DNA from 3 places in the Tessaracoccus lubricantis genome. Region 2 is predicted to be linked to each of the others. Evidence: predicted binding sites of a transcription regulator. Region 2 holds the regulator's gene; each other region holds the start of a gene.

Evidence for each region. The regulator HrcA, encoded in region 2, represses chaperone genes, less so after heat shock. The targets are predictions, from matches to a motif close to TTGGCACTCGNNNNNNNCGAGTGCCAA.
Region 1: a site for HrcA is predicted at 2,321-2,347, ahead of groES (co-chaperone GroES). Genes of this name have one in related genera too.
Region 3: a site for HrcA is predicted at 2,161-2,187, ahead of groL (chaperonin GroEL). Genes of this name have one in related genera too.

The regions. Positions count from the first base shown of each region.
Region 1 covers NZ_BAABLV010000020.1:164,944-169,220, forward strand. The annotation lists gene ABEA30_RS07010 (sugar O-acetyltransferase) at 24-584, shown strand; gene ABEA30_RS07015 (TetR/AcrR family transcriptional regulator) at 586-1,182, shown strand; gene bioB (biotin synthase BioB) at 1,112-2,164, opposite strand; gene groES (co-chaperone GroES) at 2,487-2,783, shown strand; gene groL (chaperonin GroEL) at 2,871-4,277, shown strand, end outside.
Region 2 covers NZ_BAABLV010000041.1:41,344-45,620, reverse strand. The annotation lists gene ABEA30_RS13770 (inositol monophosphatase family protein) at 1-239, shown strand, start outside; gene ABEA30_RS13765 (MBL fold metallo-hydrolase) at 251-1,015, opposite strand; gene hrcA (heat-inducible transcriptional repressor HrcA) at 1,099-2,115, shown strand; gene dnaJ (molecular chaperone DnaJ) at 2,129-3,301, shown strand; gene ABEA30_RS13750 (16S rRNA (uracil(1498)-N(3))-methyltransferase) at 3,298-4,029, shown strand; gene tgt (tRNA guanosine(34) transglycosylase Tgt) at 4,026-4,277, shown strand, end outside.
Region 3 covers NZ_BAABLV010000005.1:134,182-138,458, reverse strand. The annotation lists tRNA gene ABEA30_RS01425 (tRNA-Thr) at 16-91, opposite strand; gene manA (mannose-6-phosphate isomerase, class I) at 132-1,313, opposite strand; gene ABEA30_RS01415 (DUF3263 domain-containing protein) at 1,431-1,706, shown strand; gene ABEA30_RS01410 (hypothetical protein) at 1,670-2,125, opposite strand; gene groL (chaperonin GroEL) at 2,338-3,963, shown strand; gene ABEA30_RS01400 (DUF3375 domain-containing protein) at 4,229-4,277, shown strand, end outside.

The DNA.
Region 1 (4,277 bases), on a different contig from region 2:
GCATGATGGTCTAGGCTGGCAAAATGACTGGGAAGAGCAACTGGCAACGCATGGTCGATGGGGAGTTGTACATCGCCGAGGACCCGCACATGGCGCAGCGCAGTCGTCGCGCCGTGGAACTGGCTGACGCCTATCACCGCGCCTTCGTCGCGGGCGAGTCTGGCGCCCGTGGGATCCTCGCCGACCTGGTGGGGACGCTGGGTGACGATGCGTTCGTCCGCCCGCCCCTCAGCGTGGATTACGGCGAGTTCCTGCACATCGGTGCGCGCACCTTCATCAACTGCAATCTGACGGCGCTGGACGTCGCCGTGATCAGGATCGGTGCGGACTGCCAGATCGGGCCGAACGTGCAGTTGCTCACGCCGTGGCACCCCATCGAGCCCGGCCCGCGCCGCGACAAGTGGGAGTCCGGCTCGCCCATCACGTTGGAGGACAACGTGTGGCTCGGGGGTGGTGTCATCGTCCTGCCCGGCGTGACGATCGGGGAGAACTCCATCGTGGGCGCGGGGTCCGTGGTGACGAAGGACGTGCCCCCTGGGATCGTCGTTGCGGGAAATCCCGCCAGGGTCATCAGGGAGTTGTGACGTGGCGCGGCGTCACGACCCCGAGCGTCGCGATCGGATCATCGACGCGTGTCTCGACGTGATCGCGGAACACGGAGTGGCCGGCGCCTCGCACCGGAGGGTGGCGGCGGCCGCCGACGTGCCCCTGGGGTCGATGACCTATCACTTCGAAGGCATCGACGAGTTGCTGTACCTGGCATTCGAGCGGTTTTCGATCCAGGAGGCCGCCCACTTCGAGCGACGCATGCACGCGGCCACGACCTTCGAGGAGGCGATTGAGGCGATGCTCCGCATCACCACGGAGGATGTCTTCGACAGCCAGCGCGACCTCATCCTCACGCACGAGTTGTATGCCCTGGCCGCACGTCGACCCGAGTTCCGGGAACTGTGCCACCGGTGGATGGGACGCAGTCGCGCGGCGCTCGAACGGCAGTTCGACGCCCGCACAGCACGCATCCTCGATGCCCTCAATGAGGGCCTGACCACACAGCGTGCCCTCGATACCCAGCCTTGGGGCACCGCCGTGGTGGTCGATGCCATCCAGCGGGTCACGCGTTCGCGGCAACCTCCGTCCCCGCGCCCCGACGACGGGTCACCGTCTCCGGCGCAGTCGCGGTGAGGCGGTGGTCGGAGCCGTAGATGGTATAGCCACCGTCGGCCAGCATCCCGAGATCCTGTGTCCCGGCCTGGCCCTCGGAGGTGAGGTAGTCGCCGAGGAACAGCGAGTTGCAGATCTCGAGGCTGAGCGGCTGCAGGGAGCGCAGGTGCTGCTCGCGCCCTGCCGAGACGCGCACGTCGGCGGCTCCGTGCACGAAGCGGATCATCGCGAGGATGCGCAGGCACGTGTGGGGCGTGAGCTCGTGGTGGCCCTCGAGGGGCGTGCCGTCGAAGGGCATGAGGAAGTTGACGGGCACGGAGTCGGCGCCGATCTCCTTGAGTTGCAACGCCACCTCCACCAGTTGCTCGTCGGTCTCGCCCATGCCGGCGATGAGGCCGGAGCACGCCGAGAGCCCGTGCTCGCGGGCGTGCTGGACGGTGTCGCGGCGGTCGTCGTAGTCGTGGGTGGTGCAGATGTTGTCGTAGTGGGACTCTGCGGTGTTGAGGTTGTGGTTGTAGGCGTCAGTCCCGACGGCGGCCAACTTCTCGGCCTGTCCGTCCTTGAGGATGCCCAGGCAGGCGCACACCTCGACGGCGGGGTTCTCGTCCTTGAGGTCCTCGACGATCCTGGAGACACGCTCGACGTCACGGTTCGACGGGCCCCGCCCGGAGGCCACGAGGCACACGCGCCCGGCGCCGGCGCGGATCCCCGCCCTGGCGGCGGCGAGGGCGTCCTCGTGCGTGAGCCAGGTGTAGCGGAGGATGTCGGCTTCCGAGCCGAGTCGCTGTGAGCAGTAGAAGCAGTCCTCGGGGCACTTGCCCGACTTCAGGTTGACGAGGTAGTTCACCTTGGTGGCCACGCCGTGGAAGTGTCGGCGCACGCGCCCGGCTGCTGCCACGAGCTCGTAGGTGCGCTCGTCCGGCAGTTGCAGGACGGCCAGGGCTTCGTCGGGGGAGATGCCGCCGTCGGCGATGGCCTTCTCCGCCAGGGTGTACAGGTCCACGGGTGCTCCTTCGCGTTTGAACAGTGTTCAATCGCAGCTTAACAGTGTTCAAATCCGGCTCGCTGGGGCGGTGCCGTGAGTGATGGGATGGGGTCACGGCACATTCGCCCTCCGTTTGGTTGCTCACGGCGCCCACCGCAACCCACCCGACCCGTGCTGGCACTCGGCTTGATTGAGTGCTAAACCCGCGATAGTTTGGGCACTGGCACTCGACACCCTCGGGTGCCAACTGCCTAGGCGGCACCGCGACGACGCCCGGGTCCAACAGAAGAAGACATCTCAGCCGGCCCCCGGCCGGAGAACACAAAGGAAGGTGTTTGGCGTGGCAACCACGATCAAGCCTCTCGAGGACCGCATCCTGATCCAGCCCCTCGAGGCCACCCAGCAGACCCAGTCGGGCCTCTTCATCCCCGACACCGCCAAGGAGAAGCCGCAGGAGGGCAAGGTCATCGCCACCGGCCCCGGCCGCATCGACGACAAGGGCAACCGCATCCCGCTCGACGTCGCTGAGGGCGACGTTGTCATCTTCTCGAAGTACGGCGGCACCGAGGTGAAGTACGACGGCAACGAGTACCTGCTGCTCAACGCCCGCGACATCCTCGCCGTCGTCTCCAAGTAACGAACGGGGGCAAGCCCCCGTTGACCCCCGAGAAGATTAACGAACGGGGGCAGCCCCCGTTGACCCCCGAGAAGATTTAGGAAACCCATGGCAAAGATTCTTGCTTTCGACGAGGAAGCCCGCCGCGCGCTCGAGCGTGGCGTCGACGTCCTCGCCAACACCGTCAAGGTGACGCTCGGCCCCAAGGGCCGCTACGTCGTCCTCGACCAGAAGTGGGGCGCCCCGACCATCACCAACGACGGCGTGACCGTCGCCAAGGAGGTCGAACTCGACGATCCCTACGAGGACCTCGGCGCCCAGCTGGCCAAGGAAGTCGCCACCAAGACCAACGACGTCGCCGGTGACGGCACCACCACCGCAACCGTGCTCGCCCAGGCCATGGTCCACGCCGGCCTGCGCGCCGTCGCCGCCGGGATCAACCCGGTCGGGCTCAAGCGCGGCATGGACAAGGCCGTCGAGGCCGTCGTCGAGCGCCTGCGTGAGAACGCCCGCGTGGTCGACACCACCGCCGAGATGGCGTCGGTGGCCACCATCTCCTCCCGCGACGAGCAGATCGGCGACCTGATCGCCGAGGCGTTCGACAAGGTCGGCAAGGACGGTGTCATCACCGTCGACGAGTCGCAGACCTTCGGCACCGAACTCGAGTTCACCGAGGGCATGCAGTTCGACAAGGGCTACCTGTCGCCGTACTTCGTCACCGACACCGACCGCATGGAGGCCGTGCTCGAGGACCCGTACATCCTCATCCACAGCGGCAAGATCTCGTCGATGAACGAGCTGCTCCCGCTGCTGGAGAAGGTCATCGCGGCCAAGGGCACGCTGTTCATCGTGGCCGAGGACGTCGACGGCGAAGCCCTCTCGACGCTCGTGGTCAACAAGATCCGCGGCACCTTCACCTCCGTCGCCGTCAAGGCCCCCGCCTTCGGCGACCGCCGCAAGGCCATGCTCGAGGACATCGCGATCCTCACCGGCGGCCAGGTCGTCGCCCCCGAGGTCGGCCTGAAGCTCGACCAGGTGGGCCTCGAGGTCCTCGGCCGCGCCCGCCGCGTCGTCGTCACCAAGGACGCCACCACCATCGTCGACGGCGCTGGTGACTCGTCCGAGGTCGACGGCCGCGTCGCGCAGCTGCGCGCCGAGATCGAGCGCACCGACTCCGACTGGGACCGCGAGAAGCTCCAGGAGCGCGTCGCGAAGCTCGCCGGTGGTGTGTGCGTGATCCAGGTCGGCGCCGCCACCGAGGTGGAGCTGAAGGAGAAGAAGCACCGCATCGAGGACGCCGTCTCGGCCACCCGTGCGGCCATCGAGGAGGGCATCGTCGCCGGTGGCGGCTCCGCCCTCATCCACGCCGGCTCCGTGCTGGCCGATGGCCTGGGCCTCGAAGGCGACGAGCGCGCCGGTGTCGACGTCGTGGCCAAGTCCCTCGTCGAGCCGCTGCGCTGGATCGCCGAGAACGGTGGCGAGTCTGGCTACGTCATCACCACCAAGGTCGCCGAG
Region 2 (4,277 bases):
TCGCGTGTTGCTTCGACTACCCGGCGGTGCTGCACGGTGACTTCGACTTCATGTTCTACTCGAGCCTGCACCCGTGGGACCACCTGGCCGGCTCGCTCATGGTGGTGGAGAGCGGCGGCATCAGCCGCACGATCGACGGCATGAACTACAGCCTCACGTCCCGCTCCCGCGGCGGGCTGCTGGTGGCCGGCGACACCCTCAGCTGGATGGCCGCCCAGCAGAACTGGCCCATCGTCTGAGCCGCGGCCGCTCAGATGAGCGGAAGGTGTCGCTTCGGCTCGACGCCGCGTGCCTTCAACTCGGCGTACGCCTTCGGGAGGGCGACGGCCAGCGTCTCGGCGCTGAACGGCCACTCGGTGGCGATGGCGGCGTCCTCGAGCCTGGTGCCCTGGTGGATCAGCATCTCGGTCTGCCCGTAGATCATGCCGATCTCGGCGCGCTGGATGAACGCGAAGTCCCGGTCCACGACGGCACCGTGCCCCGGGACGAACTTCGTCGTGGCGTTGGCGGCGCCCAGCACGCCGTCGAGCACCGTGGGCCAGTTGCTGAGCGAGCCGCGGTCGTCGACCTGGGGGTCCGCGCCCTCCTCGAGCAGGTCCCCGGCGAACACGACGTTCTCCCCGGGCAGGTAGATCATCACGTCGTGGTCGGTGTGGCCGGCGCCGAAGTGCAGCGCCTCGACCCGGAGGTTGCCCAGGTCCACGGCCAGCGCCATCGAGAACGTGCGCGTGACCTCGACGGCGGCGAGGTCCTCGTGCGCGATCGACGTGACCCCCTCCATGCCGGCCAGCCCGTTGACGTGGTCGTGGTGGTCGTGGGTCAGCAGCACGTGCGTGACCGGCACCCCGGCCTTGGCACGGGCCGACGCCAGGATCTCGGCGCCCTGCTCGGGCGAGTTGCCGGTGTCGACCAGCAGTGCCTCCCTGTCGCCGACGACCAGCCCGATGTTGACCCTGTGGGGTTGCACGGTGGTGACGAAGACGCGGTCGGTGACGGGGGTCCAGTCGAGTGTCATGCCTTCCATCGTAGGGGCGGTACACTGGCACTCGGCAAACGAGAGTGCCAACGGCAGACCCGGCGCGACCTGATGGAGGTGACATGCTCGACGACCGCAAGCTCGACGACCGCAAGCTCGAAGTCCTGAAGGCCATCGTGACCGACTACGTGGCCAGCCGCGAGCCGGTCGGCTCCAAGGCCCTCGTCGAACGGCACAAGCTAGACGTGTCCGCGGCCACCGTGCGCAACGACATGGCCGCGCTGGAGGAGGAGGGCTACATCACCCAGCCCCACACCAGCGCCGGGCGCATCCCCACCGACAAGGGGTATCGGTTGTTCGTCGACAAGCTTGCGCGCATCAAGCCGCTCTCCGGCGCCGAGCGCAACGCCATCACGTCGTTCATGAACGGCACCGCGGACGTCGACGACCTCGTGATGCGCACCGTCCGGCTCCTCGCGCAGCTGACCCGTCAGGTGGCCATCGTCCAGTACCCCGTGGCCCAGCATGACGTGATCCGCCACGTCGAACTGGTGTCGCTGACCGCCGAGCGCATGATGGTGATCGTCGTGCAGTCCTCGGGCCGCGTCGAGCAGACCGTCCTCGAGGCGCCGACGGCGGACGAGGGCAGGCTCCACGGCCTGCGCCAGAAGGTGGCGGCCGCCACCATCGGGCGCGGGCCGGCAGACGCGGCGGGCGCGCTCGTCGGGCTGCTCGACACCATCGCACCGGAGGACCGCGCGTTCGCCGCGCCGGTCATCGCTTCGGTCCTCGAGACGATTGCGGCCGAGCCCGCGTCGCAGGTCGTCGTGGCGGGCGTGCCGAACCTCGCCGGCGCAGCGTTCGAGGCCAACATGAGACCGCTGCTGGAGGCGTTGGAGGAACAGGTCGTCCTCATGCGCCTGCTCGGCGAAGCGGCCGGTGACGAGGTCACCGTCCGCATCGGGCAGGAAAACACTGCCCATGGCTTCCAGTCGACCTCGCTGGTGGCCTCCGGGTACGGGGCGGACTTCGGCGCCAGCCTCGGCGTCGTCGGCCCCACCCGGATGGACTATCCGTCCACCATCGCCGCGGTACGCGCCGTGGCGCGTTACGTGAGCAGATTCCTGATCGAAGGCTGAACGCAAAGAAGATATGAGCAAGGACTACTACGCCATCCTCGGCGTCGAACGCGACGCCACGCCTGAGAGCATCAAGAAGGCCTACCGCCGCCGCGCCATGAAGGTCCACCCCGACGTCGCCCATGGCGACGCGGAGGCAGCTGAGAAGTTCAAGGAGCTCAGCGAGGCCTACGAGGTGCTCAGCGACCCCAACAAGCGCGCGGTCTTCGACCGCGGCGGTGACCCGATGTCGGGTGCCGCCGGTGCGGGCTTCTCCGGGTTCGGCGGGGGCTTCGCAGGCGGCTTCGACTTCACCAACCTGGTCGACGCGATGTTCGGCCAGGCAGGCAGCCGGGGTCCGCGCTCGCGCGTGCGACAGGGGCAGGACGCCCTGGTGCGCGTCTCGTTGGACCTGCACGAGGCCGTGTTCGGCGTCACCAAGCCCGTCAAGGTGGCCACCGCGGTGGTGTGTCCCAAGTGTTCCGGCTCTGGCGGCGAGCCCGGCTCGGAGCCGGTGACCTGCGCCACCTGCAACGGCAACGGCGACATCACGCAGATCCAGCGCAGCTTCCTCGGCGACATCCGCACCTCGCAGGCGTGCCCCACCTGCCGGGGCTACGGCACGATCATCCCGCGCCCGTGTGGCGAGTGCTCCGGCGAGGGCCGCGTGCGCACCACGCGGACGCTGCAGGTGAAGATCCCCGCCGGCGTCTCGACGGGCATCCGCATCCACCTCGAGGGCCAGGGCGAGGTCGGCCCCGGCGGGGGCCCTGCGGGCGACCTGTACGTGGAACTCAGCGTCAACCCGCATGAGTCGTTCCGCCGTGACGGCGACAACCTCGAGATGGTGGTGAAGCTGCCCATGACTGCGGCCGCGCTCGGCACCACCGTCAGCCTCACCACGCTCGAGTCCGAGTGGGACAAGTCCGACGTGGAGGACCGCACGGTCGAGCTGGAGGTGCCGTCGGGCACCCAGTCGGGCACCCGCATCGCGCTCAAGGGCCGGGGCGTGCCGCGGCTGCGGGGCGGCGGCCGCGGCGACCTGGGCGTGACCCTGCTGGTGCAGACGCCCACCAAGCTCGACGACCACCAGCGTGAACTGCTGCGCCAGCTGGCCGTGGCCCGCGACGAGACCCGGGCGGAGGCCGTCACCGCCAAGCCCGGCAAGGGCGGGGTCTTCGGCAAGCTGAGCGAGTGGTTCTCGTGACCGACCCGCTCTTCTTCGCCGACTTCGACGACACCGTCCGCCCGGGGCAGCGCGTCGTGGTCACCGGCGACGAGGCGCACCACGCCGTCAGCGTGAAACGCATCGCCGTGGGCGAGGGCGTGCTGCTGGCCAACGGCGAGGGGCTGGGCCTGCGAGGCGAGGTCGTCGACGTGGCGAAGCGCGAGCTCACCGTCGAGGTGGCCGAGGTCTTCGACGACGACGCCCCGCCGCTGCGCTGGGGCGTGGTGCAGGCGCTCGCGAAGGGCGACCGCAGCGACCTCGCGGTGCAGATGGCCACGGAGCTCGGCGCTCAGCGGATCATCGCGTGGCAGGCGTCCCGCTCCATCGTGCGCTGGCAGGGCGAACGCGGCGCCAAGGCAGTCGACAAGTGGCGCGCCACCGCCCGCGAGGCGGCCAAGCAGTCGCGCCGGTTCGGCGCGCCCGCCGTCGAGGCCGCCTCCACGGCCCAGGTGCTCGCCGCCATCCGCGAAGCCGACATCGCGCTCGTGCTGCACGAGGACGCAGAACTGCACATCGCGCAGGTCGAACTGCCCGACGAGGGGTTCGGCCTGGTGATCGTGGGCCCCGAGGGCGGCATCTCGCCAGACGAACTCGACGCGTTCGTCGGCGCCGGCGCCCAGCCGGTGCTGGTCAGCGACGGCGTGCTGCGCACGTCGACCGCGGCCGCCGTCGCGCTCGCCCAACTCGACGTGCTTGCCCGCCGATGAGCTTCTCGTTCGACGTCACCCACAGCCTCGACGACGCCCCTGGCCGCGCGGGCGTCATCCACACCCCGCACGGCGACATCGAGACGCCGGCCTTCATCGTCGTGGGCACCAAGGCGACGGTGAAGGCGGTGCTGCCCGAATCCGTGGCCGACACCGGCGCACAGGCGGTGCTGGCCAACGCGTACCACCTCTACCTGCAGCCCGGCTCTGACATCGTCGACGAGGCGGGCGGCCTCGGCAGGTTCATG
Region 3 (4,277 bases), on a different contig from region 2:
TTTCTTCGTCACGTGTGGAGCCTCCTGAGGGAGTCGAACCCTCGACCACTCGCTTACAAGGCGAGCGCTCTGGCCGCTGAGCTAAGGAGGCGTGGCGCCCATTGTGCCAAGGCGCGACCCGGAATGCAGAATCAGGCCCCGGATGCCGCCACGAACATCTTGCCCTCGCCGCGGACGTTGACGTGCTCGTCGGCGGCGAGGAACGCGCTGTCACCCGAGGCCAGGCTCATCTCGCAGCCCTGGTCGCCCTGCAGCACGAACTCGCCCTCGGTCACCAGCAGGATGCGGCCGCAGTCGGTACGGGGCACGTTGAGGTATCCGTCGTCGACGGGCGCCACCAGCCACAGCTCGAACTCGGGGAACGACGTGGGGTAGACGTAGATGCCGTCCGACCCCTCGGCCACCAGCACCCGCGGGGTGATGGGCCTGAAGTGCACCACCTGCAGCAGCCCGTCGACGTCGATGTGCTTCTGCGTCAGCCCGCCACGCATCACGTTGTCGGAACTGGCCATGATCTCCACGCCCACACCGCGCAGGTAGGCATGCATCACGCCGGGTTCGAGCGCCACCGCCTCCCCAGGTTGCAGCGTGAAGCGGTTCATCAGGAGCGCCGCCAGGATGCCGGGGTCCCCGGGGAAGTGCTCGTCGAGTTCGACGGCGGTGCGGGCGAACTCGCCCACCGCGCCCGGCGCCTCCAACAGGTTGACGGCCGCGGCGAGCACGACGTCGACGAGATGCCTGCGGTCGTCCAGCGAGAGGACGTCGAGGAAGACCTCCTGCAGGGCGGGGGAGGCGGCCCGGTCGCGCAGCGGCCCGATCACCGACGCCAGCTCGTCTGCCACGCCGAGCGCTTCGAACAGCCCGGCAGTCTCGTGGGGGTCGCGGAAGCCCAACAGGCCCTCGAACGGGGTGAGCGCGACGATGGCCTCCGGCTTGGGCCAGTCGTCCTTGTACGAGCGGATGGGGTCTGACGGGGGCAGCCCCATCAGCGACTCGCGGGCGTAGCCGGCCTCGGCCTGCTCGCGGGAGGGGTGCGCCTGGATGCTCAGCGGGCTGGACGCGGCGAGGATCTTCATCAGGTACGGGAGCCTGTCGCCGAACGCGGCGCGCGCCGCGACGCCCACCACGTGGGGCTCCTCCTGGATGTGGGTGGCGAGGGCGGTGCCGTCGTCGAAGAAGGCGTGTCCGCCGGGGTGGGTGCCCAGCCAGTACTCGGCCCACGGCCGGTCATCGGGCTCGCGACGCAGGATCGCCGGGATCGCCGTGCGGCTGCCCCACGCGAAGTGCTGGACGTGGCCTTTGAGTCGGCGCATGGGCGATCGGCTCCTAGAGCTTGAGGAAGTAGGCATCGTTGACTCTACCCTTGGACTACCCACACAGTTGTAGCAGCTGAATGACATGCATGTCGTTTCCGGGTTAGACTGGCGGACATGTCCGAGGCCCCCACTACGCACCTGCAGGTCGACCTGACCGAGCGCGAAGCCGCCATCCTCGACTTCGAGGACAGCTGGTTCACTTCCGCGGTGCCCAAGGAACAGGCCATCATGGAGCGCTTCTCGCTGTCGTCGGCCCGCTACTACCAGCAGCTCAACGCCCTCATCGACACGCAGCAGGCCCTCGCGTACCGTCCCCTGCTGGTCAAACGACTGCGTCGCATGCGCAGCCAGCGTCAGGCGGCCCGGTCGGCCCGCCGCCTCCACGCCTGACTGATCGGACGCTTCGTCCCCACCGCGTAACCACCCTTCAGCAGGTCCGCCTGCACCTCGAAGTGGTTGGCCGTCGCACGGTCACCCGAGCGGAACATCGACCAGCCCGCGGCCAGCGCGTAGAGCGGGATGAACGGCAGCCCCAGGCAGTAGGCGTACTGCCAGGCGTGCGCCTCCTCGTGCGCCATGAGGTCCGGCACCCGGCGCTCGACCTCCTCGATTGTGCGGCCGGGCACCAGCACGACGTCGCCGACTGTCATGGCGCTGGCGTTGATGAACGACAGCCGCACGTTCTCGAAGACCAGCAGGTGCCCCCGTCGACGGAGGCGGCCCCGGCCGGCGACGCCCAGCACCAGGCCAAGTACCGACGACAGGTTGACGGCGTTGGCGACATTGCGGATGAGCCGTGACGTGTCCATGCCCGGACTCTAGCCCTGCGAAGTGTCGACGAGGCTTTGCACTCGTTTGGGGAGAGTGCTAATAATGGGGTTGGCACTCTCAAGTGTTGAGTGCTACCGAATTGCGGTGAGGCTCGTCAGAGCCGTCCGTCGCGGGCACCAGCGGTTCAACCAGACATTTGAAGACACCCGGGGCTTAGCCGCCCCATCGACGGGAGGACTCCCGAAACACCATGGCAAAGCTGATTGAATTCAATGAGAACGCTCGCCGCGGCCTTGAGCGCGGCATGAACACCCTTGCGGACGCAGTGAAGGTGACGCTCGGCCCCAAGGGTCGCAACGTCGTCCTGGAGAAGAAGTGGGGCGCCCCCACGATCACCAACGACGGCGTGTCCATCGCCAAGGAGATCGAGCTCGAGGATCCCTACGAGCGCATCGGCGCAGAGCTCGTCAAGGAGGTCGCCAAGAAGACCGACGACGTCGCGGGCGACGGCACCACCACCGCCACCGTGCTGGCCCAGGCAATGGTCCGCGAGGGCCTGCGCAACGTGTCGGCCGGCGCCAACCCGGTCAGCCTGAAGAAGGGCATCGAGACCGCGGTCGCCGCCATCGTCGAGAAGCTCGGCGAGCTGGCCATCGACGTCGAGACCAAGGACCAGATCGCCGCCACCGCGTCGATCTCGGCCGCTGACACCACCGTCGGCGAGATCATCGCCGAGGCGATGGACAAGGTCGGCAAGGAAGGCGTCATCACCGTCGAGGAGTCGAACACCTTCGGCCTCGACCTCGAGATGACCGAGGGCATGCGCTTCGACAAGGGCTACATCTCGCCCTACTTCGTCACCGACGCCGAGCGCATGGAAGCCACGCTCGACGACCCCTACATCCTGCTGGCCAACTCGAAGATCTCGTCGCTGAAGGACCTCCTCCCGGTGCTGGAGAAGGTCATGCAGTCGGGCAAGCCGCTGCTGGTCATCGCCGAGGACGTCGAGGGTGAGGCCCTCGCCGGCCTGATCGTCAACAAGATCCGCGGCACCTTCAAGTCGATCGCCGTCAAGGCCCCCGGCTTCGGCGACCGCCGCAAGGCCATGCTGACCGACATCGCCATCCTCACCGGCGCCCAGGTCATCTCCGAGGAGGTCGGCCTGTCGCTCGACACCGTCTCGCTCGACCTGCTCGGCCAGGCCCGCTCCGTGCTGGTCACCAAGGACGAGTGCACGATCATCGAGGGCGCCGGCGACTCCGACCAGATCGAGGGCCGCGTCGCCCAGATCCGTCGCGAGATCGAGAACTCCGACTCCGAGTACGACCGTGAGAAGCTCCAGGAGCGTCTCGCCAAGCTGGCCGGCGGCGTCGCCGTCGTCAAGGTCGGCGCGGCCACCGAGGTGGAGCTCAAGGAGCGCAAGCACCGCATCGAGGACGCCGTCCGCAACGCGAAGGCCGCCGTCGAGGAGGGCATCGTGCCCGGCGGTGGCGTCGCGCTGCTGCAGGCCTCGAAGCTCGCTTCCGTCGAGGGCCTCACGGGCGACGAGGCGGTCGGCGCGCAGATCGTGTTCGCCGCTGCTTCCGCCCCGCTGAAGCAGATCGCCCAGAACGCCGGCCTCGAGGGCGGCGTCGTGGCGGAGAAGGTCGGCTCGCTGCCGGCGGGTGAGGGCCTCAACGCCGCCACCGGCCAGTACGAGGACATGGTCGCCGCCGGCATCATCGACCCGGCCAAGGTCACCCGCTCGGCGCTGCAGAACGCCGCGTCGATCGCCGCGCTGTTCCTCACCACCGAGGCAGTCATCGCGGACAAGCCGGAGAAGGCCCCCGCGGGCGCTCCCGGCATGGACGAGATGGGCGGCATGGGCGGCTTCTGATCCGCTGAACGCTGGTTGAGCCGGTCATCTGCGACGAAGGAGCAGCGTGACCGTGTCGAAACCGCCACCAGGTGCCCAGCACCTGGACGCCGAAGGGCGGTCCCGAGAGGGGCCGCCCTTCGGCGTTTACGGGTTGTGGGTCGCCAACAACTGACAGCCGCAGTGCCACCGGTCCACATGTGCGGCCGCTCAGCGCCCCCTGGATGCCTTGAGTAGGCAGCGACTATAGGCTGGGGAGGTCGGGCGCGAACGGCAAGGGGATGACGTGGTCAGTGCGGCGAGCGGGGCCTTCACCGCCCAACGGGCGGCGGAGA